Bdellovibrio bacteriovorus HD100: one gene and its partner. The protein of the gene in region 2 binds, or shares a complex with, the protein of the main gene of each other region. Links are inferred from orthologs where the notes say so. Each region holds a gene or a part of one and is shown on either strand. Other genes may lie near its edges. The genes, in order: dnaG and dnaB.

Region 1 (8,003 bases), 190 kb from region 2 along the record:
AGCTTTATGAAAAGCTCACGCATCGGGTGGAGATCACTCCGGGCGGAATGCTTCAAAAGATGTATACCGAAGGCGGAGAGATTGTTTCGATCCACCATCAGGGTGTGAAGAAGCTGGGGAGCGGTTTGCGAGTCGAAGCGACTTCCGAAGACGGTCTGGTGGAGGCGTTTAGCTCCACTCAGGACGGCTTCTTTGTGGGGGTGCAGTGGCACCCGGAATTTCATATCGATGAAGAGGAAAGATTCCTGTCATCAGAACCCTTGGTGAAAAAGTTCCTGGAGGCCTGCAAAGGCCCCCGAGTCCAACCGTCAGAAAAAATTCTGGGTCTGTAATCTATTGCTGAAACTTAGTCCTTGTTGCGCAGACGGCTCCAGAAGCTGCGCTTCTTGGGAGCGTGCTCACTTTTGCCAGCAGACTTGCCTTCACTTTTGTGAGCAGGTTTGTGAGCCGGTTTTGCGTGCGCAGGTTTGCTGTGAGTTTTGTGGGAAGCGGCACCTTCAGATTTGTGCTCGGATTTAGTATGAGTCTTGCCACCATGATCAGGCTTATTGCCGCCCTGAGGTTTGCCTCCCGCTTTCTTTCCGCCATGACCGCCTTGAGGGGCGCCACCGCCTTGACGTCTTGGCCCGCCACCGCGATTTTTAGCCTTATTCTGCAGGCGCTGGCCTTCCAGAATCGCTTTGGCTTTACCCACGGTCATCACCGGAGCGTTGGCAATTTCGGTGGAATGGAACGGATGATCTTCGACCACAGTGACTTTCGTGCGTGTGGTTTTTTCAATCGCAAACAGGAAGGATCTTTCTTCAGCAGTGCAGAAGGAAATAGAAATACCGGTAGCGCCTGCGCGCGCGGTTCTTCCGATACGGTGAACGTAGGATTCCGGAATGTGCGGAAGCTCCAGGTTGATCACGTGAGTAATGCCGTCGATATCAATACCACGGGCGGCGATGTCAGTCGCTACCAACACACGCACATCGCCGTTTTTGAATTCTTCCAGCGCACGCTGACGCTGGTTCTGGGATTTGTCGCCGTGAATGCCGGCGGCCGCAACGCCCGCCTTCGTCAGTCGGTCAACGACGCGGTTGGCGCCGTATTTCATCTGCACAAATACCAGCACTTTGGACAAAGATTCGTCTTTCAGAATGTGCAGCAATAGATCCAGCTTCTGAGGTTTGTCTACGAACATCACACGCTGTTCAACTTTTTCAGCCGTTGAAGAAACCGGAGTCACTTCCACTTTTTTCGGATTCACCAGAATCCTGTTGGCCAAAGTCTGAATCTCGTGTGGCATGGTTGCAGAGAAGAACAGGTTGTGACGTTTTTGCGGAAGCAGGGGCAGGATCTTTTTAATATCCTGCATGAAGCCCATGTCCAGCATGCGGTCGGCTTCATCCAGTACAAAGATTTCCACGCGATCCAGCTTCAGGTGCTTTTGTCCGTGCAGGTCCATCAGGCGGCCCGGAGTCGCAATCAGAATGTCCACGCCACCTTGCAGGGCGCGCACTTGGGGATTTTGTCCCACGCCGCCGAAGATCACAGCGTGTTTCATGTTCAGGTGTTTGCTGTAAGCCTCGATGTTTTCGTGAATCTGAATCGCCAGCTCGCGGGTCGGAGTCAAAATCAGGCAACGCGGGGATTTCGGTTCGATCTTGCGTGTGTGTTTGGAAAGGTTTTGCAGGATCGGCAAAGAAAACGCCGCAGTTTTCCCGGTGCCGGTCTGGGCGATGCCCAATAGGTCGTGCCCTTCAAGAATAACAGGGATCGCTGCCAACTGAATCGGGGTTGGAGTTTCGTATCCTGCTTCTTTAAGTGAAAATTGAAGAGGGGCAATCAAAGGAAGGTCGGTAAATTTAGTCGTCGTCATGTGACGGAACTTCTACAGGTCAGGGGGAGGTCTGTAAACCTCTATCTTTCCTAAGGTTTTTTGGCAGATCTGGCTGCATGCTTTTGAGCGGTTTTGAGTAGTTTTTGCACGGCCCAGAGGATGTCTTTGTTGTAGCCAAACACTTTGGCGGCGTCTTTGGCTGGCAGCCAGTCCACGCCCTTGTGATAAGAGGCATCTTCAATTTTGCCCGCCGGAATCCATTTTTGATCCAGAACACCGACATAAAACACCGTACGGCAGGCGTGAACTTTGCCATCCCAAGGAAAATCATAAACACGTTCAAAGGCGGAATCCTCTAAGATCCGGACCTTGTAGCCGGTTTCTTCCAGGCATTCACGGGCGGCGGTGGTTGCGGGGGATTCACCTTTTTCAACGGCTCCGCCCGGCAGGAAGAAATAAGGCACTTGCGCCCTGGGATCCACGGCGTGGAACCCCAGCACTTTTCCTTCGTGCAGAACCACAACGCTGGCGCGGTCGCGGAAGACCTTCTGTGCTTTTTCGGATTTCTTTTCGTCGCGACGGCCTTTGAAAAAGTCCTGCAAAAGTTCACTGCAGTCGTCTTCAAGAATGCCGGAGCTGACCTCCACCTGATGATTCAGGCGGGGGTCTTTCAGGATATGATAAAGACTTTCAACCGCACCGGCTTTGACGTCTTTTGCGCCATAAACCACTCGTGCAATGCGCGACTGCTGAATGGCGCCCGCACACATCACACAAGGCTCTAAAGTCACATACAAAGTACAATCACTTAAGCGCCAGCTGCCGCGCTTTTGCGAAGCTTTATGCAAAGCCAAAAGCTCGGCGTGTCCCAAGGGGGATTGCTGACGTTCGCGGGTGTTGATCGCGTAAGAGATCATCCCTTCCGGTCCCACAACGATGGCGGCCACAGGCACCTCTTCACGCTCGGCCGCTTTGCGGGCCAGCGCCAGTGCTTTGCGCATCCATTTTTCGTCGTGGGCAGGGGTGTTCACTATTTTGTTTCCTCAGCGATTCTTTCACGCAGTTTCACTGGCTCAGAAGGCTTCTTGCGGCGCATGCGAATGTTCAGCATTTCCACGCCGACAGAGAACGCCATCGCGAAGTAAACATAACCTTTCGGGATGTGAACTTCCAAAGCTTCCACGATCAGGGTGAAGCCGATCATCAGAAGGAAACTCAACGCCAGAATCTTAAGTGACGGGTGCGAATCCACGAAGCTGCTGATGGATTTCGCTGACACGATCATCACGATGGCAGAAAGCACCACGGCCGCGATCATCACAGAGATTTCGCTTACCATGCCGACAGCGGTGATGACGGAATCCAGAGAGAAAACGATGTCCAAAAGCAGGATCTGCACGATCACCGCATTAAAGGAGTGTGCCACCGGACTGGACTGGGAGCCCTCCACGCCTTCCAGCTTGTGGTTGATTTCCATGGTGGATTTCACAATCAGGAACAGACCGCCCAGAAGCAGAATCAAATCGCGGCCGGAGATTTCCTGGCCGAAGACTTCAAACATGGGTGCTGTCAGACCGATAATCCAGGATAAAGAGAACAGCAGGATCACTCGTGTGACCACCGCCAAGCCCAAGCCCATCACGCGGGCTTTGTCCTGTTGTTCTTTGGGAAGTTTCCCGGCAAGAATTGAGATAAAGATAACGTTGTCGATGCCCAGAACCAGTTCAAGGGCAAACAAAGTGAAGAACGCGATCCAGATTTGCGGATTCGCTAGCATTTCCATCATAAAGGGGAACTCCTGTTGTTGTTCCCCCAATTTATAAACTATTTCAAAGGTGTTGGGTATTTCAGATCGCGGTTCAGGAAGTCCTGCATCCAGATTTTTTTCATCCCCAGGCCGTCCCATTTCTTTTTAAGGTCATAGGTCGCAAACGGGGTTTGAATCTGATACTCAAAGTCCGCATGTTCGGCCATCACATGGAACGTCAAACTTTCGGCAAAGTCTTCCCAGGGGCTGACTGCCGCATAGGTGGTAATAAAGTCAGTAGGTGCCAATTGGTGATAGAAGTCTTCCATGTCGGCCACACCCAGCTGTTCTTTGCAGTCATAAAAGCAGAGCTTTGACCACAGTGGAAACATTTGATCGGCCTTGGGTTTTTCTGCGGTTTCCCAGCTTAAAGCCGTCCATGATCCGGGCTCGGGGCTATTGGCGCGATTGGCGAAATCCAAAATGTGGCCCAGCTCATGTACGATCACATAATGAAGTGCTGACAGCGATGACGGCAGAACAATGCTGGTGCGGGGCCCCTCTGGTAAATGCACAAATGGCGGAGCCTTCAGGCCGAAGGCCTTTTGTTCTTTCCATCCCAGCACGGAGGTGGCGTCGTAGTTTTGTTCCACCAAAGTGCGGCGAATGCCCATGAACGAACCTTGTGGTTCACGGTTGGCATCCCAGGTCAGCACGCCGGCATAACCCAGAACCTCGGTGTCGTTTTCGATAAAGAGCACGGTCATGCTGCAGAAGGTTTGTTGCAGTTTTGCCGGCAGCACATCATAGATGCGTTCAATTGCCGGGGCCATGGATTCACTGCCAGGCTGGCAGCTGCGGGACTCCTTTGGATCCTGAATCGGGTTCACAATGCAGGTGATTTCCTTCAGGCGGGCACGGCAATCGGTGGGTGCGGCCTGCTGAGATTGGATGCCTGCTGCCTTGGAAAAGCGCAGTTCATTGGGCTTAAGGACATAGAACGCTTCCCAAGCATAGGCTTGGCTGGTTCCGACGAACAACAGTAATATCAGATAGATAAGTGCTTTCATGGGGTCCCCTCTGTTGCATTTGTCCCATCCGATTTCGGCCTGTTCAATAAAAAAGCACCGGCCCGAGAATAATATACCGCGTCAGGACCCCAGAACTTGCCCCTTTTGTGCCGCTTTGTTATACACTCTTTCTCTCAAATTCATAATTCCACTCAGAAGGGAAGGTGATTGTCGTGGCAATGGTTAAGATCAAAGACGGTGAGTCTTTTGAATCTGCGTTCAGAAAATTCAAAAAGTCTTGCGAAAAAGCAGGTATTCTTTCTGAAGTTAAAAAACGCGAAAACTTTGAAAAACCTTCTGTAAGACTTAAAAAGAAGTCTATCGCCGCTCGTAAGCGCGCTGTAAAAAAATCCAGAAAAGGTTGGAACGACTAGTTCCCTTTTTGAAAGTTTGTTTTTTCAAGAGGCGACCACTGGTCGCCTCTGTTTTATGACCGAATCCTCTCTTAAGTCCTTTTGGAGGCACTATGGAAATCAGAGACAAAATCTCCGCTGACGTTAAAGCTGCCATGATCGCAAAAGAATCCGCTAAATTGGGAGCTCTTCGTATGCTCCAGGCTGCGATCAAAAACCGTGAAATCGACATGAGACCGGATCCCATCACTGCTGATGAAGTGATGAACGTGATCAAAAAGCTAGTAAAACAGCGCAAAGAATCCATCGAACAATTCCAGACAGCCGGTCGTACAGATCTTGTTGATCAGGAAACCGCGGAACTGAAAGTGCTGGAAGTTTATCTGCCAGCGCAAATGGGCCGTGATCAAATTGAAGCTCTTGTTACCGAAGTAATTGCAGCATTGGGTGCTAAAACCGTGAAGGACATGGGTCCTGTGATGAAAGAAGTCATCGCGAAATCCGGCGGCGCCGCAGACAACAAAGTAGTGAGCGAAGTTATTAAATCCAAGCTTTCCTAATTTGTTGGAGATACATGCGATTTTCACAAGACTTTATCGAGAAGGTGCAAGAGGCCAACAACCTCGTTGACATCATCTCTCAGTACACTCAGTTGAAACCTAGTGGTAGCGGCCTTATGGGCCGCTGTCCGTTTCCTGATCACGCTGAAAAAACGGCGTCTTTCTCCGTTTCTGAAACCAAACAGGTCTATCACTGTTTCGGTTGTCACAAGAGTGGCAACCTGTTTTCGTTTTTGCGCGACTATCAGGGTATGAGTTTCCCTGAGGCGGTGGAATATCTTGCCGGAAGAGCCAGCATCCCGATGCCAGCTCCGGACAAGGAAGATGCTCAGCGCGACCAGGCCAGCGACAAAAAGAAGTTGTTGTTAAAAGTAAACAAGCTCGCTGCTGATTATTTTTCAGAGCAACTTAAGCGTGCTCCTCACGATCATCCGGTGAAGAAGTATATCGCCAGCCGGGGGCTGTCCCAGGAAGTGATCGAAACTTTCGGCGTGGGTTATGCCCTGCCGGAATGGGACGGGCTGGAGCAATACCTGCTAAGCAAAAATGTGCCGATGGCGCTGGCCGAAGAAGCCCGCCTGGTGAAGGCCCGCAACAACAAGTCCGGACACTTTGATATTTTCCGTGACCGCTTGATGTTCCCGATTCTTTCCGCGATGGGTGAACCCATTGCCTTCGGGGGCCGTTATTTAGAGAAAAAAGAAAACGAACCCAAATACCTGAACTCTCCAGAGACCCCGGTCTTTGTGAAAGGGAAGGTGTTGTACGGACTGTCGCAGACAGCCCGCTACATCCGCAGCGAGGATCTGGCCCTTATAGTAGAAGGGTATATGGATCTGGTGTCCCTGTATCAAGCCGGCATTCGCAATGTCGTGGCGACGATGGGAACCGCGCTGACGCCGGACCACGGGAAAATGCTGAAGCGCATGACCAAGAACGTGGTGGCCCTGTTTGACGGGGACAATGCCGGGATGGAAGCGGCCGAGCGCAGTTTGCCGATCCTGCTGGCGGCGGATCTTTATCCAAAGGGGCTGACGCTGCCGAATGGAATGGATCCCGATGATTATGTGAAGAAATACGGATCTGAGGCCCTGAAAGTCGAGCTGGAACGCGCTCCGGACCTGTTTGTGATGATTTTGGCCCGTTGGATGGAAGGTTATCGCGGTGACGCCTCTGAAAAGGTGAAGCTCGCGGATAAGTTGAAGCCTCTGTTTGAGTCCATCCCGGATCTGCGTTTAAGGGACCTGTATTTGGCCGAGGCGGCCCAGAAAATGAACGTAGGCCTTCCTTGGTTGCGTCAGGCTGTGGGAATACAGGGCAGTGGTCCTGTAAATTCACAAAATCGCCCCGCAATGACTAGGACGGTGCAGCCAAACCCGAACATGGGCTCGGCTAACCAGAAACCCCCGCAAGAAGTGTCCTCTAGTGTAGAGGGCGGCAAAATCAGTCTGCAGGGGGCCTCTAAAGCGGAGCTGATGCTGTTGGGATTGGTACTCAAAAGTCGTGCCAATTTCGATCAATTTGTGAATGAAAATCTGCTCGAGAGTGTGGCCCACGAAGGTGTGAAAAAGATCCTCGAAAAAGCCACGGATGTGTATAGACAAGATCTCAGTAAGTTTGATAAATTGACCAGTCTGCTTGTCTCTTACGTCGATCAGCCTGAATATTTATTCCAAGTGAGCCCAGCGAATGAGGGCGATCCAGGGTACGACGAAGAGGCAGAAACGAAACTCCTGCGCGATTGCTTTAAGCGCGTAAAAGAAAATTTCCTGCGCGATCAAGCAAAGCGCTTAGCACGTGATCTTAAAAACGAACCTAGTTCGGATAAGTTGGAACAGATTATGAATATTCAGAGAAACCGAATCTCTCTGAATAAAGGGTAAAAGGCGGGGTATTGATGAAACCGAACCTACCAAATAAACAAGAGAAAGAGCCTGTGAAGGTTCTTTCTTTGCAGGAACAGGAAACTCTGATTAAAGAAGAAATCCAGAGATTCCTGAAGCTTGCAAAGGAGAAGGGTGCACTGACCATTGAGGAAATCAATGAGCTCCTTCCCCCTGAAATTGTCGCTCCATCTGTGCTGGACTCGTTCATGCAGGGCCTTGAGGCCGGTGGTGTAGTAATTTCAGACTTGTCTGAAAGTTCGAAAGAGGAAGAGGGCGAAGGCGCCTTCCTGGAAAACGTCGATTCTGAAGACGAAGAAATTGATGATGAAGAAAAAGCGGAAAGTGAAGACGTTAAGGGTAACGACCCTGTACGCCTTTACCTGCGCAAAATGGGAAGCGTTTCCCTGCTGACCCGTGAAGGGGAAGTGGAAATTGCCCGTCGTATTGAAAAAGGGGAGCGCGAGATCGTTCGTGCGATCCTTTTGTCCCCTCTGGGTACCTACGAGATCATCCAGCTTGGTAAGCGCCTTGATGAAGGCCGTATCAAAGTTAAATCGATCTT
Region 2 (16,183 bases):
TGGGTGAGCTTTAGATCTTCATCAAAAGGCACCACCAAAAGCTGCTTTCTTACAGTCTCAAGGCCGGCCTTGCAGTCGCCCTTGGCAATCATCAGCCTCGCCATTTCAATCACGATCGGAAAGTTGTCAGGTTCGATGCGTGCAGCTTCCGACACCTTATCCAAAGCCTGATTCACATCGGCCTTGCGCAACGACACGCCGGTTTCATAGAGCTGCTGGGACTTGTCGCTGAAAAAGATATTGGAAACTTCGCTGACGGTTTTTTTCAGCTCAGCCACCGCCTGGGGACGGGTTTCTCTTTGAATCGCGGCAGAAAGAATATTGAGCGCCTGGGTGCGGTCACGCTGCAGACTCAAATTGTAGGCTTTTTCGATAATATCTTTGTAGGTCTCAGACTTGGGAAGTTTTGTCTGAGAAAAAGCGGGCAGGGTCAAAAAGGAAAGAGCCGCTGTTAAGGCGGCTCTCATCACTGTCATTCTCATGAATTATTTCTTCTGGAATGATTTCAAAGCTACAGTCACTTGGCCGAATTGGCTTGGAGCAACTTGTTTCAACAAACCAGACATTGGAATCAGCTGTGGATTGATCCAAGCGTTGATTTCAGAGTTGTCTTCTTTGTTTTTAAGACGAGCGTGGATGCAATCGAAAGTTCCAGCAGGAACTGTGATGCGCGCTTCTTTAACTTCGATAACTTCGATGTCTTGTTTAGGGATTTGTTGTTCTTTACCGTTCACCAGCAATTTTTTGGTTTCGCCAGTGTTTGGATCGATCAGCATTTCCATTTTTTGCTTACCAGCAAAACCAAGATCCATATCCTGATTCATCCAGATGCCATCAGCGCCGATAGAAGCTACAGACGTGATCATGGAGCCTTTGATGAAGCCCATGTCGATGCTGTAGTCAGCTCTGTCGCCAACTTTCCAGTCCAAACCAGTTGTTTGAGCCTGTTCCAGAATACCAGGCATTTGAGCCTGAACTACTACTTCCGTGATAGATGGTGCTGCAACTGCATTAACAGAGAACGCCAAACCTAGGGCCGCAATAAGAGCCTTGAACATAAATTCCTCCTTGAATGGTTATATGGTCTCCTAATGAGACCACGACCAAGGGTGGTGCAGTCAAGACTCTATTTATTGTTCTCTGTAACTACTCACAAGAACTTGACGCGGCTTGCTGCCATTCGCTGGCCCCACAACACCTTCTTTTTCGAAGATCTCAATCATGCGGGCGGCACGCGGATAACCGAGTCTGAATTTGCGCTGAATTAAAGACGCAGAGATTTCTTTCTGCTCAGAAGCCCAAGACAGAATCTCGTCGTATCTTTCATCATACTCTTCTTCACCAAAGCCGCCGCCGTCGCCGCCACCAGCTTCGCCGCCATCACCGCCAGCAAATCCATCCAGGGCTTTCATCGCCAGTGGATCGTATTCCGGCTCTGCCTGCGATGCCCAGTGTTTCACGACATTGCCGATTTCGGCGTCTGACAAATAAGGACCATGGTGACGAGTTGGTTTTCCCACACCCGGCGCCTGGAACAGCATATCCCCGTTTGGCAGCAGACGTTCAGCGCCCGAGTCATCGATGATGATACGGGAATCCATCTTGGACGCCACTTTCAAAGCCACTCGGCCTGGGATGTTCGTTTTAATCAAACCGGTCACAACGTCTTTACGCGGAGACTGTGTCGCCAGAATCAAATGGATTCCGCAGGCACGGGCTTTTTGCGTCAGACGCTGGATCGGCTCTTCAATGTTTTGTTTTTCAACGATCATCAAGTCGGCCAACTCATCCACCACGATCACGATATAAGGCAGTGGCTGGTAATAGTACTGATCCAGCTTCGCTTTGCCTTCTTCCAGATCCTGATTGATCTTTTCGTGCTCTTCCACGTCGGCCTTGGAAAGATTGCCGGTCTTTTCGTTGAAGGCTTCAATTTTACCCACACCGAATTTCGACAGGGACTTATAACGTTTTTCCATCTCACGCACCGCCCACTTCAGCGCAGTCGCAGCCTTCTTCGGCTCGGTCACATGCGGAAGCACCAGATGCGGAACGGTCGAGAATGGTGCTAAGTCGACCATTTTCGGGTCAATCAGCACCAAACGCAGCGTTTTCGGTGAGTGTCTGAACAACAGACCCGTGATGATCGAGCCCACGAACACGGACTTACCAGAACCCGTCGTCCCGGCGATCAGCAAGTGCGGCATCTTTCTCAGATCCACAACTTTTGGTTCCCCATCCACCGCACGGCCCACGGCCATCGGCAGTGCCAGATCTTCGCTCCAGAAGGTGTCTTCCGCGATCAAGTCTTTGTAATAAACGGTTTCACGCTTTAAGTTCGCGGTTTCAATACCCACAACATCAGTGCCCGGGATGTGACCCACCACACGCACGGATTCTGAAGACAATGCCAAAGACAGATCGTCTTCCAGTTCTGAGATTTTTGAGATCTTCACATCGGCATTGGGTTTAAATTCATACATCGTGACCAGCGGGCCGGGTTTGGCGTCCTGGATGCTGCCTTCGATGGAGAAGTTCTTCAATTTTTCAACCAGTGAATCGGCCTTGCGCTGAATCTCGGCCTTGTCGATCTTGATTCGGGATGCTGGAGGATCTTCCAACAACGCCAATTTCGGCATATCCCAGTTTTCAATACGACGCGGAGGCTTGGCTTTCATCACGACTTTGCGTTTTTGCGCCAGACGAACAGCAGGAACTTCTTCCTCTTCATCGTCGTCGGATTCTTCCTCGTCTTCTTCGACTTCTTCTTCATCCTCTTCTTCGGCCGCGGCCAGAAGCTCTTCCAGCTCCTCGTCCTCTTCCTCTTCTTCAGATGCTTTTTCTACGAATTTTTTATCGGAAAGAGGGAAGATCGCCGCTTTGGCTTTTTCGTCTTTCTTGGACTTCTTGGTTTTTTCTTCCTTCACGAACATGCCAGAAAAGAACGCCGCAATTTTGTCGGTGAACTTTTTCTTTTTCATGTCAGCAAAAAGACCCTGGGGAATCTCTGCCAGTTCCTGCAGCGTGCGTTCGGAATAGAACACCACCAGCACGGCCATCAAAGACCACAAAATCACCTGCACACCCACGGAGTTAAACGCCTGCATCAGCGCCTGGGACACGCCCAAACCCAAAAGGCCCCCCAGATAGATCTGCCCCTGGAAGATCTTGGTGTTGGGCAGATACAGACTGAACAAAGCCGCCACGTTCACGATCAGCAGCAAAGCCCAGACAAAACGAATGTTTTTTAGGTTCAGGGATTCACCCTTGAAGCTGGCATAGGCGATTTTGCCAAAACAGGCCACCACAACCCAGGCCGCCAGGCCCATCGCCTGATACAGCATATCCGCCAGGAAGCTTCCGACAATTCCGCAGTAATTTGTGGATCTTAGGCCCTGTCCCATGGAATTTAGGGAAGGGTCCATAGGGTTGTAGCTAACAAGGGCCAGGGCGAGGAAAAGCCCCAAGCCTAAAAAGCCTATTGAAATGACGTCCTGTCGAAACTTTTTAAGGAATTGGTTCATTTAAAAAATTTACGAAATTCCCAGCAGTTAGTCATGCTCCCCGGGGCCTTCCTTGACTTAAGCCCCGGTATGCCCGACAAAGAGCCAGTCAAATGCTTAAAATAAATGAGATTTTCTATAGTATTCAAGGTGAAACGACCTATGTGGGCTGCCCCACGGTGTTCGTGCGCCTGACCGCCTGCAACCTGCGCTGCACTTACTGCGACACCAAGTATTCGTACTACGAAGGTGAGATGCAGACTCTGGAAGCCATCATCGCCGAAATCGATTCTCATAAGGCACCTAATGTTTGCATCACCGGTGGTGAACCGCTGTTGCAAAAAGAAGTTCACACTTTGATGAAAACTTTGTGCGACAAAGGCTACTTGGTTTCTTTGGAAACAAGTGGATCAAAAAGTGTTGAGATGGTTGATCCTCGCGTAAAAATTATTTTGGATGTGAAAACTCCTGACAGTGGTGCTGCAGATTCATTTGTGATGGAGAACATCGGCTTTTCCACTCCCAGCACGGAATACAAGTTCGTGATCTGTTCAGAAAAAGATTTCGAATGGTCTGAGGAATTCTGCCGTCAACATAATTTATTTGAAAAATTTGTGGTTTTATACAGCCCATCATACGGCCAAGTGTCTGAACGCTGGTTGGCAGAAAAAATTTTGCAGAAAAATTCATCAGCAAGGTTGCAATTACAGCTCCATAAGTATATTTGGAATCCCGAAACACGCGGAGTATAGTCTCTAACTATTCAGTCTGAAATTTTGGGAGTTCCATGACGCCGAACCTAAACAGTTCCGATAATCTTTTTGTCGCTAACCTTCAATCTGTAAGCTTGGAGAAACTAGTTAAAAGCAAACTAGAAGTTCTTTTTGCCCAGCAAAAAGAAGCACAAGTTGAATTGAACGGTTTGTACAATGTGGTTCTGGAACAAGTTGAAAAACCTCTTCTTGAACTGGCTTTGCGTGCCTATAACGGCAACCAGGTGAAAACCGCGCAAATGCTGGGCATCAACCGCAACACCCTTAAGAAGAAAATTGACAACTATAAGATTCGTGTAAAGAAAATGAACTAGTATCGTTCAAGTCTTGCATCAGCGGGCCACCTAGAACCACCACCACGCACGAGGCCCGCAAATTTTGAGTTCTATTAATTTTCGCCACTCTAGAGGGGTTCAATGAGTACGCGAATTCCACCACAAAATCTTGATGCCGAACAGTCCATACTGGGCGGTTTGATGCTAGATCGCGAAGCTCTCGATCAGGTCGGTGACGTCCTGATGGCCGATGACTTCTACAAGCCTGGTCACCAGAAAATCTACGAAGCCATCAAAGATTTGCACGCCAAAGGCCAGCCCATCGATATCATCACCGTGACCAACGTTCTGCAGTCCCAGGGACACATGGACGTTGCCGGCGGTCCTGAGTATCTGATCAGCCTTCTGGATAAAACCATTTCTTCTGCGAACATTTCCACTCACGCGAAAATCGTGAAAGACAAGGCGACTTTGCGCCGTCTTATTTCCATCAACTCATCGTTGATTGAAAAAGCCTACGATCAGGATTTCGTGGACGTGGAATCCTTCGTCGATCAGGCCGAATCCGAGATCTTCAAAATTGGTGATACCAAAGCCAAAACGGGCCTGGTGGGCTCTATGGAGATCGTTAAAGCTTCCATCCAGAAAATCGAAGAGCTTTACAAAAATAAAGCGGAGATCACCGGTCTTGCCACTGGTTTCAAGAAACTGGATGAAATGACTGCGGGTCTGCACGCGGGTGAGATGACGATCATCGCCGCTCGTCCGTCGATGGGTAAAACCGCGTTCTCTCTGAATATCGCCCAGCACGTGGCGCTTCGTCTGAAGAAGACTGTTGCTTACTTCTCCCTGGAGATGGGTAAAGAGTCCATGATGATGCGTATGTTGTCTGCTGAATCCAAAGTCAGCATGAGTGAAATCCGTAACGGCCGTATCCAGGATTCTGCATGGCCGAAACTGATCAACGCCGCCAGTGCGCTTTCTGAAGCTTCCATCTTCATCGATGATACACCGGGTGTATCGCCGTTTGAGATCCGTTCCCGTGCCCGTCGTCTGAAAGCTGAACACGGTCTTGATCTGATCATGATCGACTACTTGCAGTTGATGAGCATGAAACAAAAGATGCAGTCTCGTGAGCAAGAGGTTGCCGAAATCTCCAAATCCCTGAAAGCCATCGCCAAGGAATTGCAGATTCCAGTGATCGCACTAGCCCAGCTGAATCGTGGGGTTGAGGGACGTACCGAGAAAAAACCTATGCTTTCTGACCTGCGGGAATCCGGATCCATCGAGCAGGATGCCGACGTTATCATGATGCTTTATCGTGATGACTACTACGACAAAGAAAATCCGGACAAACAAGGTCACGCCGAAGTGATCGTGGGTAAACAGCGTAACGGTGCCACCGGCCCTGTAAAAATGCGCTTCGATGCCCAGTACAATAGATTCCGCGATGCAGATCCTGAAGGCAGCCCGGTGAGTCCACTGCCTCCACCACAGGCGCCCCCACCAATGCCGGGCGGCAGACCTAAAAACTTTGCACCGGGTTCAACGGTCTAACATAATGGGGTCCTATGGGGCCCCTTTTTTATTTCTTCCGTCGCAAGCACAAGCAAGAATTCAAACCTGTCGTTCTGGTCACGGGATGTTCCGCCGGTATCGGCCTGGCCGTTGCGCATCTTTTGCGCCGGCATCCTGAATATCGCCTGGTGCTGACCGCGCGGGAAAAAAGTCTGGATAAACTTCGCGACGAATTTCTGGAAGACGAACGCCTGCTGATTCGTCCGCTGGATGTGACCTCGGAAGCCGACCGTATTCAGCTGGTGAACGAAGTCAGCAAAGTCTGGGGTGGCATCGACATACTGATCAACAACGCCGGCATTTCTTACCGCGCGGTGGTTGAACACATGACCGAAAAAGATGAAGAGCTGCAAATGGCCACCAACTATTTCGGGCCCATGGGTTTGATTCGTCTGTGCCTTCCGCACATGCGCGAAACGGGCAGGGGAAAGATCATCAACGTGTCTTCGGTCAGCGGGATGCTGGCGATGCCGACGATGTCTTCGTATTCGGCTTCGAAATTCGCACTGGAAGGCGCTTCCGAGGCCTTATGGTACGAAATGCGCCCGTTTGGTGTGACGATCTCGCTGGTGCAACCCGGCTTTATTCACAGTCCTTCCCACAAAAACGTCTATCACACCCAGAACTCGGATCCAGCGCGCAACTGGAGTGGACCGTATTGCGATTTTTATAAGAACATGACTCCGTTTGTGGAAAAGATGATGAACATGTCGCTGACCACTCCGGAAAAAGTCGCCAAACAGATCCTGCACACGATGAAAACCGAAAACCCGCCACTCTGGATTCCAGCCACCCTGGATGCGACGGTGTTCTATTACATCCGTCGTTTGCTGCCTCGCCGGGTGCTTTTGCCGTTCCTGTACTGGTGCCTGCCAGGGGCGCGGCATTGGGCCAAAGAGCACACCCACAGACGATCCTAAGGCCGAACTGGACCTTGGACTTGTTTGGGGCTTTGGGGTTGAGTTCCCGTTAACCTCTTGATGGACTGAAGTCGTCTTCAATATAGAGACCTTTGAAAAGCATGGAGGCTGATCATGGGAAATAATCTAGCGAAGACAGTGGTTGCGGCAACTGGACTGCCACAGGACCCTGTCGAAAGAGAATTCAACAGTTTACTTGAAAAGCACGGGAAAAACCCCGACAGCCTGACGCTGGAAGAACTGCGTGAGGTGATGGCGGAATACCTGCAGATGGTCTTCCTGGAAATGCACGTCGAGGACGGCGCCGAAAGCGCATAAGCATCTCGCCCCCTTGAAACGAAAAAAGCCACACTGTCTCAGTGTGGCTTTTCTGTTTTCAAACTGATAGCGGGATTTACTTCGCCGCGACTGCTGTTTGTTTTGCTCTTTTTTGCAAAGTCTTCATCGCACCGTTGATGAAGTCAGCTTGAGATTTCACTTTCGTGTAAACGCTCACCAGAGAGCAGTCATCTTTACCGTCTTTACCGGCACCACGGCTGGTGATACCCCAAACGTACTGCTGACCTTTGATTTCCAGGAACGCCGGACCACCGGAGTCACCGTGGCAAGCGCCTTTGCCTTGAGACTGATCCAAAAGGATTTCAGTTTTACCGAAGGATTCAACGATCTCGACGTCCACTTTACGAAGACGGTCGTCAGATTTTGTGTTAACGCCATCTGTTTCGATCAGACCGTAACCCGCCAAAGTCACTTTCGTGCCTGGAACCAACAGGGATTCGTCAGACAGGAACTTCGCCACTTTGTAGCCCGGAGCCATGTTGCCCGCGAACTTCAATACAGCCACGTCGTTGGCGTCTTCACCTTGCTCGCCCATTTTGCCGTAGTCTTCATGAACAACCGCATCCGTCACCAGGCGAACATCTGTTCTTTCCATCTTGTTGATGTCAGTGTTGAAGATAATATAGATAGCCACTTCTTTGTATTCGTCGCCCACAACCGGAACGCAGTGACCAGCCGTCAAAACCATGTTGTTTTTAAGCAGGGAGCCCGTGCAGATGAAGGAACCTTCCTGACCGTCGTGAGTTTGTACAGAAGCGATAATAGCCACTGTGGTCTTTGCGATGGAGTCCGAAGTCTCTACCGGCTCACCGCCGATAATGCTTGTGCCTTGAGTGTTAACCGCATTTTGAGAAGCCGGTGAACATGCCACCAAACCTGCCAGAACCGTCGTCGTCAGAACCAATGCTTTAGATACGTTGATCAGTTTCATGTCGCCCCCTACCTTCCCCAAAAGGTGAGGCCGTTAAACACCCAAAATGGCACCAGTGCAATACAATTTTTCAAATGTGGTCCATAAAAAAGTCTTATGGATAAAAAGAAAAGGGACCCTTGTGGGGTCCCTTTAAATGAAACTTCAATAATCAGAAGCCTGTAATGCGGCTTACGCGCGCTCAACAGCGATCTGGATCTTAGCTTCCATGCCTTCAGCATAACGAACAACCGCTTTGTGCTGACCCAATACTTTGATTGGCTCTTCCAAGTGGATGTCACGACGGTCAATAGAGTGACCCATTTTCTGAAGTTCTTTAGAGATGTCTGTAGTTGTTACAGTACCGAACAATTTATCAGTGTCACCAGCAGCCAGTTTGAATGTAACTGTCGTGCCGTTGATTTTGTTAAGAAGTTCTTGTCTCTCTGCCAAAGCTTTTTTCTTTTTCGCTTCAGCTACACGTTGCAAGTGCTCGTACTCTTTTACGCGTTTTTCAGTAGCTTCTGCAGCCAGTTTACGTGGGAACAGGAAGTTTCTCGCGAAACCTTCAGAAACGTTCACCAACTCACCAACACGACCTACATCTTTAACGTCTTTTTGAAGAATAACTTTCATGTGATCTCCATAGTTTTTAGCTGTTTTCAGACGGTGTCTTCATCTTGCGAAGACGCGCTCTGAAATCAACCCAGTAATCGATCAAGCCAACCACTGCCAGAATCGGCAATAACTGACCGACCAAGATTATGTACGTCAGAACCCGAATGAACAATCCTGCTCTCATCGAATTCAGAAATACCTCCAACACCGCCAGCCCCTGAAAGAAATAAAGAACGATTGCGACGTTCAGTATATTAACTGCGAGGATAGCAATGGCCTTACCGCCAAAACTCACCATTGTCAGAAGGAAGGCTGTCATCGCCACCCAAATAAAATAATCGGGCAAACGATATTCCAACAACTTGAGCTGAGAGGCAATTTTCTCGCGGGGCAAATTGAGCCACGAAAAAACCCTTCTCTCAAAAATAAGTCCCAAACCCAGGGCTAAAACCAAAATGATAACCACGGCTGAGGGAACCTGCTGCATCAGAACACCCGGATCCATTTTCACAGCGGGATTCATTTCCTGAACTTTCTGTGCGAACTTTTCCACCAGTCCCTGAACTTCAGCATACGTGTTGATGCCGTTTCTTTTGAAAGCCCCCAGGATACCCAGGCCAGCGGCCACAGATCCCACAGAGACACTCAGCAGTCCCGAAATCCACCACCCAAGTCCTCGTTGTTCCATTTCCATATAGGCGCCTAAAGTCATCCAAACAGAGCCTAGAAACAGAGCGAGAGGTTGAGCGTTCAGGAGCCACGCTGCTCCTGTGACCACGATCCCCAAAATCCAAAAGGCGACGGGGCCGTAAGTCTTGCGTAATACACGAAGAAGAGGGGCGCCCATGACCACAGTGAGCATCGACAACAAAATCGAGAGTGATGAAATTGTGATGAACTTCTGTGGGGTCGCCGTCTTCTTCATGGCTTACGCCTTTTCTAAATTATTCGCCTTTGTCGTAACGCTCAGAACGCTCTGCTTTAGCAGCAGCAAATGCAGCTTTACGGGCAGCAGCTTTTGCTTCACGTTCTTTTTCACGAGCAGCAGATTCAGCAAGACCTTTTTTGAAGCCTTCCATGAATTTGCCCAATGAAGTGCGCTCATCCAAGCGAGTGTGCATAAAGCGAAGAACTTTGTCGTTGATACGCATAGTTCTTTCAAGCTCTGCAATAGCTTGAGTATCTGCTTCGAATGTAGAGTGGAAGTAGATAGCTTTTTTCAGCTTACCAATTGGAGTTGCCAAAGTTCTTTTGCCCCAAGTTTCCAAAGAGTTGATGGAACCTTTGTAGGATTCAATCGTGGCTTTGTTCTTCTTGAAAAGATCTTTTTGCTCTTCCAAAGAAGCATCCGGGTGCATAAGAACGACAACCTCGTAAGGTTTTTTCGTTGTAGTAGTTTCCATTGAACTATCCTTTCGGTTTATAGCCCCCACCTCTGTGTGCGGGAGCAAGGATGACTTTTTAAAATGTTTTACGGGTTTAGCACGGCTTTGGCCCAAGCACAAGGAATAGGCAATTGAATCCCCAAGAAACCAGCCCTAGAATGTGTAAATGGTCACATTTATTGAGATTATGGACGGTCCCAACGAAGGTTCCCGCTTCAAGGTAGAAGAGGGTTTGACCCTGGGTCGATCCAAGGCCGACATCATCATCAAGGACGGAAAAGTCTCCAGCACCCACGCCCAGTTTGCGGTGGACGGGAAGGGGCAATTCGTTCTGCAGGATCTGGAATCCTCCAACGGGATCCATATCAACGGCCGCCGTGTGAAAAAAGTGGCCTTATTACCGGGGGTTATCTTCGAGCTTGGTAGGACCCAGTTCAAAGTCGTGACCGTTGAAGAAGAACTCGCCTTGGACTTCAGCCGCCTGATCACCTGGCGCAGTATCTTACAAGACCGCCTGGGGGGACTGGAAGCCCCTAAGAAATCCACACCCATCACCCTGCAAAGCTTTAGTCCTGCGCTGCGTCTACAGTTCATTCAAGGCATCCAAACCGATGAGGAAATTATTTTAGGGTACGGCCCCCGCAAGGCCGGCGCCGACTGCCTGGATATTGAGCTTTTGGATGATGAGGCCCCCAAAGAGGCCTTCGAGCTGCACTCTGGACCGGGCATGGTCGAAATAAAAATTAAAGCACCTGGCCGGGTCACACTTAACAATAAATCCGTAGATGCCGAAATGTTAAAAGATGGGGATTTGATTTCTGTGGGGAACACCCTTATTAAAGTCACCTACATCTAGAGGAAGGCATCATGCAGACCACACCCAAAACCACCGGCAGCTTTGAAAGCTTCGACGGCACTCCGATTTACTACGAAGTGCGCGGCGAGGGCGAGCCCCTGGTGTTGGTGTATGGCATCGCCTGTCTGCTGAATCACTGGCATCACCAGATTGAATACTTCTCCAAAAAATACCAGGTCATCAGTTTTGATCTGCGCGGGCATCAAAAGTCCTGTCCCGTGGCCGACGTCAGTCAACTGACTGTGGAAGCCCTTTCCAAAGACATTATCGGGCTTATGGCGCACTTAAATATCCGCAAGGCCCACTTTGCTGGGCACAGCTTTGGCGCGCCTCTGTTGCTGGATCTGTACGAAAAAAAGTCCGAGCTGTTTTTGTCGATGGTCTTTATCAACGGCTTTGCGAAAAATCCGATCAAGGGCATGTTCGGTCTGGATGTCGTGGAACCGTTCTTCTATTTTGTGAAGTCGCAATACGAAAGTCAGCCGGACGTGTGGAATACTCTGTGGAAACTGGCAGTGGATAACCCGATGTCGATGTACATCGCGGCCCTGGCCGGCGGATTCAATCTGAAAGTCACCCACTTCAAAGACATCGAGGTCTATGCCCGTGGCGTGGCCCGCATGAATCTGGAAGTGTTCCTGAGACTGTTTGAAGAGCTGATGAAGTACGACGGCGAACCGGTGCTGGAAAAAATCGAAGTGCCCGTGCTGATTATTTCCGGCGAAAAAGACATGGTCACGCCGATCCGCTTTCAATACCACTTCAAAGAAAAGATCAAACACTCGGAATTTGTCCTGGTGCCTTACGGGTCCCACTGCACTCAGCTGGATTTCCCGGATTACACCAATCTGAAAATCGAAAAATTCCTGCTGGATGTGAAAGAAAATAAGATCTGAATCTTAGAAAATAAAAAAGCCACTCATTTCCAGAGTGGCTTTTGCTTTTTCAATCACCAGTGGGGCTTATTATCTCCACGCCGCTTTAGTGATATCGAAACCGTATCTGTTAACTGAATCATCGGAAGTGAAGACGATCTTCACATACTCACCATCAATCACCGGAGAGAATGTTTCATCGTTCTTGCCGCTCATGGTGCCGACAAGTTTGCCATTGGCATCGTAAAGCTCCACTTTGTCATAGTCTCTCTCAGTGTCGAACTTGGAGAAATAGACAGAGATCTGCTTTGCGCCCGGTACAGAAACTTCATACACCAGGTTGGATTTGTTGGTGTAAGGGTGCGGAGTGGAGTGAGCCACATCCACAGTCTGCCAGTTTACGGGATCGTTTGGATCCGGCTGTGGCAGGGTGTTTGTCAGCATGGTGTAAGCATTTGCCAAACCACCTTTGGATTTACCACGAAGACCCGCCAGAGGCTTGGAAGTCGCGATAATTCTTTCTTTCATCTCGATACCTGTCAGATTCGGCTCTGCTGTTGCCAGAAGAACGGCCATACCAGACACGTGAGGTGTCGCCATGGAAGTACCAGACCAGGAATCGTAACCCGCACCTGTGATGGAGGAAACGATGTTCACACCCGGAGCGCCCACGTGAACTTTGGTTTTACCATAGTTCGAGAAGGAGGCGATCTGACCGCGGTTGTCGATAGCTGCGACAGACAACACGTTTGGCACATCGTAAGTTGCAGGGTAAGTCGGGTTGGAATCGTTGTTGTTGGATTCATTCCCCGCAGCCGCCACAAACAAAGTACCTGCAGCGTTGGATCTTTCGATCGCTTGTTTCAAAGTCTCAGAGTAACCACCGCCACCCCAGGAGTTGGAAAGGATTTTTGCACCCTTGGAAGTTGCGTAATCAATGGCTTTCAAAGCGCCGTCCAAAGAACCGGAACCGCTCGCAGAAAGGAATTTCACACCCATGATGCGAACATTCCAAGCCACGCCCACAAGACCTTTGCCATCGTCACCGGAAGCACCGATGGTACCAGAGCAGTGAGAACCGTGACCGTGATCATCCAATGGATTGCCGGTTGGTTTCGCCGCTGTTACAAAGTTTGCACCGTAAATGTCATCGATGATGCCGTTGCCGTCGTCATCAACACCCGCTTTACCATTTAGTTCTGCATCGTTCGTCCAAAGATTGGATTTCAGATCCGGATGGTTGTAGTTGATACCCGTGTCGATTACGGCAACAACAACATCTTTGGAACCCGTCGTGATATCCCAAGCTTGTTCCGCACCAATGTCGATGCCGGCAATGCCCTCACGTTTTTGGGAATCAGCCTGACCAGTGTTGATCATGCCCCACAATTGACCCAGCATTGGATCGTTGGGAGTTTTATTGATTCTATAGATGAAGTTCGGCTCAACGATGTCCACGTTGGGATTCATCGCCAGGGATTTCATCACGTTGGATTGGATTTCAAACACCGGGCGTTTGATCACGACGATGTTTTGACCAGGGATTACATCTTTAATGTAAGAACCCAGATCCTGGCTCAGCTCTTTCATGGAAGAAACTGCGACGGCTTCGTCCTTGAATTTTACGATGAATTCACCAGGTACGGATTCCGGCGTTGCTGCAAACGCGTTCAATCCTGTGATCAGCAAACCGAAGATGGCTGCCTTGGAGGCTCTTCCGATAAGCCCTTTCATATGATCCTCTCCTTCATTGGGTGATTTTCCAGAAAGCGAAGGGGAAAAATTTTCCCAGACGTTTCCTAGTTCCAAAATGGTACCAATGTGAAAGGGGGCTGGTTATCTATCTTTCGATTGTGGTTAGATTTCTTAAAAATTTTGGCTCAAAGTCCAGTTGTTTCCAGACGAAAGTCCAGTGGTGAGCAGGGATTTCCACCGGGCTCTCGACTAAGACACGGCTTTCTTGCTGGTCTTTGGTCTAGGTGTTGCGTCCTCAACAAAATCAAAACTGAGTTGTTGAGGGGTTTTAAACTGAACAATGCGTTCAGGGTTTGCCGCCATCTCTTTTTTCTCAGAAGGAGTCGGCACGCTGACTCCTGTTGAAGCTTTGATGAGGTGTTTAATAAAGGCTTCTTTCACACTGTCGGGTGCGTTTTTGTTAAAGCCCAGTTCTGCCATCAGTTGATCAATCTTCTTCATAAGCCCAATCCTTGGTCTAGTTTCGGAAGTTTGCTGAACAAGCTTTAGAAGTATTCGAAGATGAATTGATTCAAAGATGTCTCTCAATAAGACAGACCCATGATGCAGAATTTAAAGGTTAAAGGTGCCTGGTGATTTTTTACACCTACACAGCGTCATTTACCTTAAGTGAGCGAATTAACAAGCAGAAGTCTAAACAGAATAGCCGTGTTTAGGGGGACTTAACGCGCCGTAGGTGTAAAAAGTCACCAGGCACCTTTTGGAAATAAAAAAGGGAGTCCGAAGACTCCCTTTGAAGATTTAGCCGGCGCCGCCGTCTTTGTGTTTTTCACGTTTGGTGACGTTGGCCACGAAGAATTCGCGGTTCATGCGGCTGATGTTGGTCAGCTGGATTTCTTTCGGGCAGGCTGCTTCGCACGCACCTGTTGTGGTGCAGGCACCGAAGCCTTCTGCATCCATCGCACCCACCATGCGCATGGCGCGTTCTTTTCTTTCAACCTGACCCTGCGGAAGCAGTGCCATGTGAGAGATCTTCGCGGAAGTGAACAGGGCCGCAGAGGCGTTCTTACAAGCCGCCACACATGCGCCACAACCGATGCACGTTGCAGAAGACATCGCCTCATCCGCATCGGCCTTCGGAACCAGAATCGCATTGGCGTCAACCGCGTTACCGGTGTTCGCAGAGATATAACCACCGGAAGAGATGATACGATCCAAAGCGGATCTGTCCACCATCAAGTCCTTGATCATCGGGAAGGCTTTTGCACGGAAAGGCTCAATTGTCAGAACCGCACCGTCGTTGAAATTACGCATGTGCAGCTGACACACAGTTGTGGATTTCATCGGACCGTGGGCTTCACCGTCGATCACAAAACCACAAGTACCACAGATACCTTCACGGCAGTCGTGGTCAAAGGCGATAGGCTCATCACCTTTTGCAACCAGCTCTTCGTTCACAGCATCCAGCATTTCCAGGAAAGAAGCGTCTTCAGAAACGTTCTTGGCCTGATACTCTGCAAAGGCCCCCTGGTCTTTCGGGCCTTTTTGTCTCCAAACTTTCAAAGTCAGATTAATATTTTTTCCAGACATGCTACGCCTCTTATTTATAGCTACGAGTTGCTAGGTGTACGTTTTCGAATTTCAGCTCTTCCTGGTGACGCACGGACGGTTTGTTTTCGCCAGTGTATTCCCAAGCAGCCACGTGACAGAACTTCTCGTCATCACGTTTGGCTTCGCCATCCACCTGATACTCTTCACGGTAATGACCGCCGCAGGATTCCTGGCGCTCCAGGGCATCACGGCACATCAACTCACCCAGCTCCAGGAAGTCCGCCACACGTCCTGCTTTTTCAAGCTCGACGTTGAGGTAATTTGCATCACCCGGAATACGCACGTTGTTCCAGAACTCTTCGCGGATTTTTGGGATTTCCTGAAGGGCCTTCTTCAAGCCGGCTTCGTTACGACCCATACCGCAGTATTCCCACATCACGTTGCCCAGCTCTTTGTGGAAGCTGTCCACTGTGCGGGCCCCTTTGATGTTCATCATTTTTTTGATTTCTTCCTTCACGCCGTGTTCAGCCGCTTTGAAGGCTTCATTCGTGGTCGCCACTTTTTCAAGTTTGGTTCCACCCAGGTAGTTCCCCAAAGTGAACGGCAGTACGAAGTAACCATCCGCCAGACCCTGCATCAGTGCAGACGCACCCAAGCGGTTGGCACCGTGGTCAGAGAAGTTCGCTTCACCCGCAACGAACAGACCTGGAATCGTAGATTCCAGATTGTAGTCCACCCACAGACCACCCATGGTGTAGTGAGGAGCCGGGTAAATCATCATCGGCTGTTTGTACGGATTCTGGCCGGTGATTTTGTCGTACATTTCAAACAGATTTCCGTAACGCTCGGAGATCTTGTCTTCACCCAGACGCTTGATCGCGTCCGCGAAATCAAGATACACAGCT

Evidence for each region.
Region 1: the proteins of dnaB (region 2) and dnaG are in contact, whole or in part, in a crystal structure (PDB 2R6A), measured with the Geobacillus stearothermophilus proteins. The link is inferred for Bdellovibrio bacteriovorus HD100 from one-to-one orthologs. Residues at the interface, in WP_033016901.1 of Geobacillus stearothermophilus: Ser13, Glu15, Ala16, Gln18, Glu91, Leu92, Asp94, Ala95, Val96, Pro97, Thr98, Ala99, Ala100, Asn101, Tyr104, Tyr105, Ile108; in WP_049624496.1 of Geobacillus stearothermophilus: Lys456, Leu457, Leu458, Pro459, Ala460, Asn463, Ala464, Leu467, Leu535, Leu536, Ile537, Ala538, Gln544, Glu545, Asp548, Tyr549, His552.

The regions. Positions count from the first base shown.
Region 1 is NC_005363.1:220,558-228,560, forward strand. Bases 5,053-8,003 are described here. They hold dnaG (DNA primase), read left to right. Parts: upstream 5,053-5,569; coding sequence 5,570-7,438; downstream 7,439-8,003. Other genes in these bases: BD_RS01100 (GatB/YqeY domain-containing protein), read left to right, coding at 5,109-5,555; rpoD (RNA polymerase sigma factor RpoD), read left to right, coding at 7,453-8,003. Outside these bases: BD_RS01070 (gamma-glutamyl-gamma-aminobutyrate hydrolase family protein), read left to right, coding at 1-332; BD_RS01075 (DEAD/DEAH box helicase), read right to left, coding at 347-1,864; tRNA adenosine(34) deaminase TadA, read right to left, coding at 1,915-2,856; BD_RS01085 (TerC family protein), read right to left, coding at 2,856-3,608; BD_RS01090 (hypothetical protein), read right to left, coding at 3,650-4,642; rpsU (30S ribosomal protein S21), read left to right, coding at 4,822-5,016. UniProt on the Escherichia coli protein: RNA polymerase that catalyzes the synthesis of short RNA molecules used as primers for DNA polymerase during DNA replication.
Region 2 is NC_005363.1:23,483-39,665, reverse strand. Bases 4,032-6,900 are described here. They hold dnaB (replicative DNA helicase), read left to right. Parts: upstream 4,032-4,692; coding sequence 4,693-6,108; downstream 6,109-6,900. Other genes in these bases: BD_RS00170 (SDR family oxidoreductase), read left to right, coding at 6,123-6,900; BD_RS00180 (helix-turn-helix domain-containing protein), read left to right, coding at 4,351-4,590; BD_RS00185 (radical SAM protein), read left to right, coding at 4,032-4,255. Outside these bases: BD_RS00200 (tetratricopeptide repeat protein), read right to left, coding at 1-482; BD_RS00195 (hypothetical protein), read right to left, coding at 486-1,058; BD_RS00190 (DNA translocase FtsK), read right to left, coding at 1,131-3,524; more of BD_RS00185, read left to right, coding at 3,617-4,031; more of BD_RS00170, read left to right, coding at 6,901-7,049; BD_RS00165 (hypothetical protein), read left to right, coding at 7,164-7,367; BD_RS00160 (S1 family peptidase), read right to left, coding at 7,444-8,319; rplI (50S ribosomal protein L9), read right to left, coding at 8,491-8,934; BD_RS00150 (DUF2232 domain-containing protein), read right to left, coding at 8,951-9,841; rpsF (30S ribosomal protein S6), read right to left, coding at 9,861-10,319; BD_RS00140 (FHA domain-containing protein), read left to right, coding at 10,468-11,157; BD_RS00135 (alpha/beta fold hydrolase), read left to right, coding at 11,169-12,053; BD_RS00130 (S8 family serine peptidase), read right to left, coding at 12,123-13,766; BD_RS00125 (hypothetical protein), read right to left, coding at 13,977-14,228; BD_RS00120 (succinate dehydrogenase/fumarate reductase iron-sulfur subunit), read right to left, coding at 14,529-15,317; BD_RS00115 (fumarate reductase/succinate dehydrogenase flavoprotein subunit), read right to left, coding at 15,328-16,183. UniProt on the Escherichia coli protein: The main replicative DNA helicase, it participates in initiation and elongation during chromosome replication. Travels ahead of the DNA replisome, separating dsDNA into templates for DNA synthesis.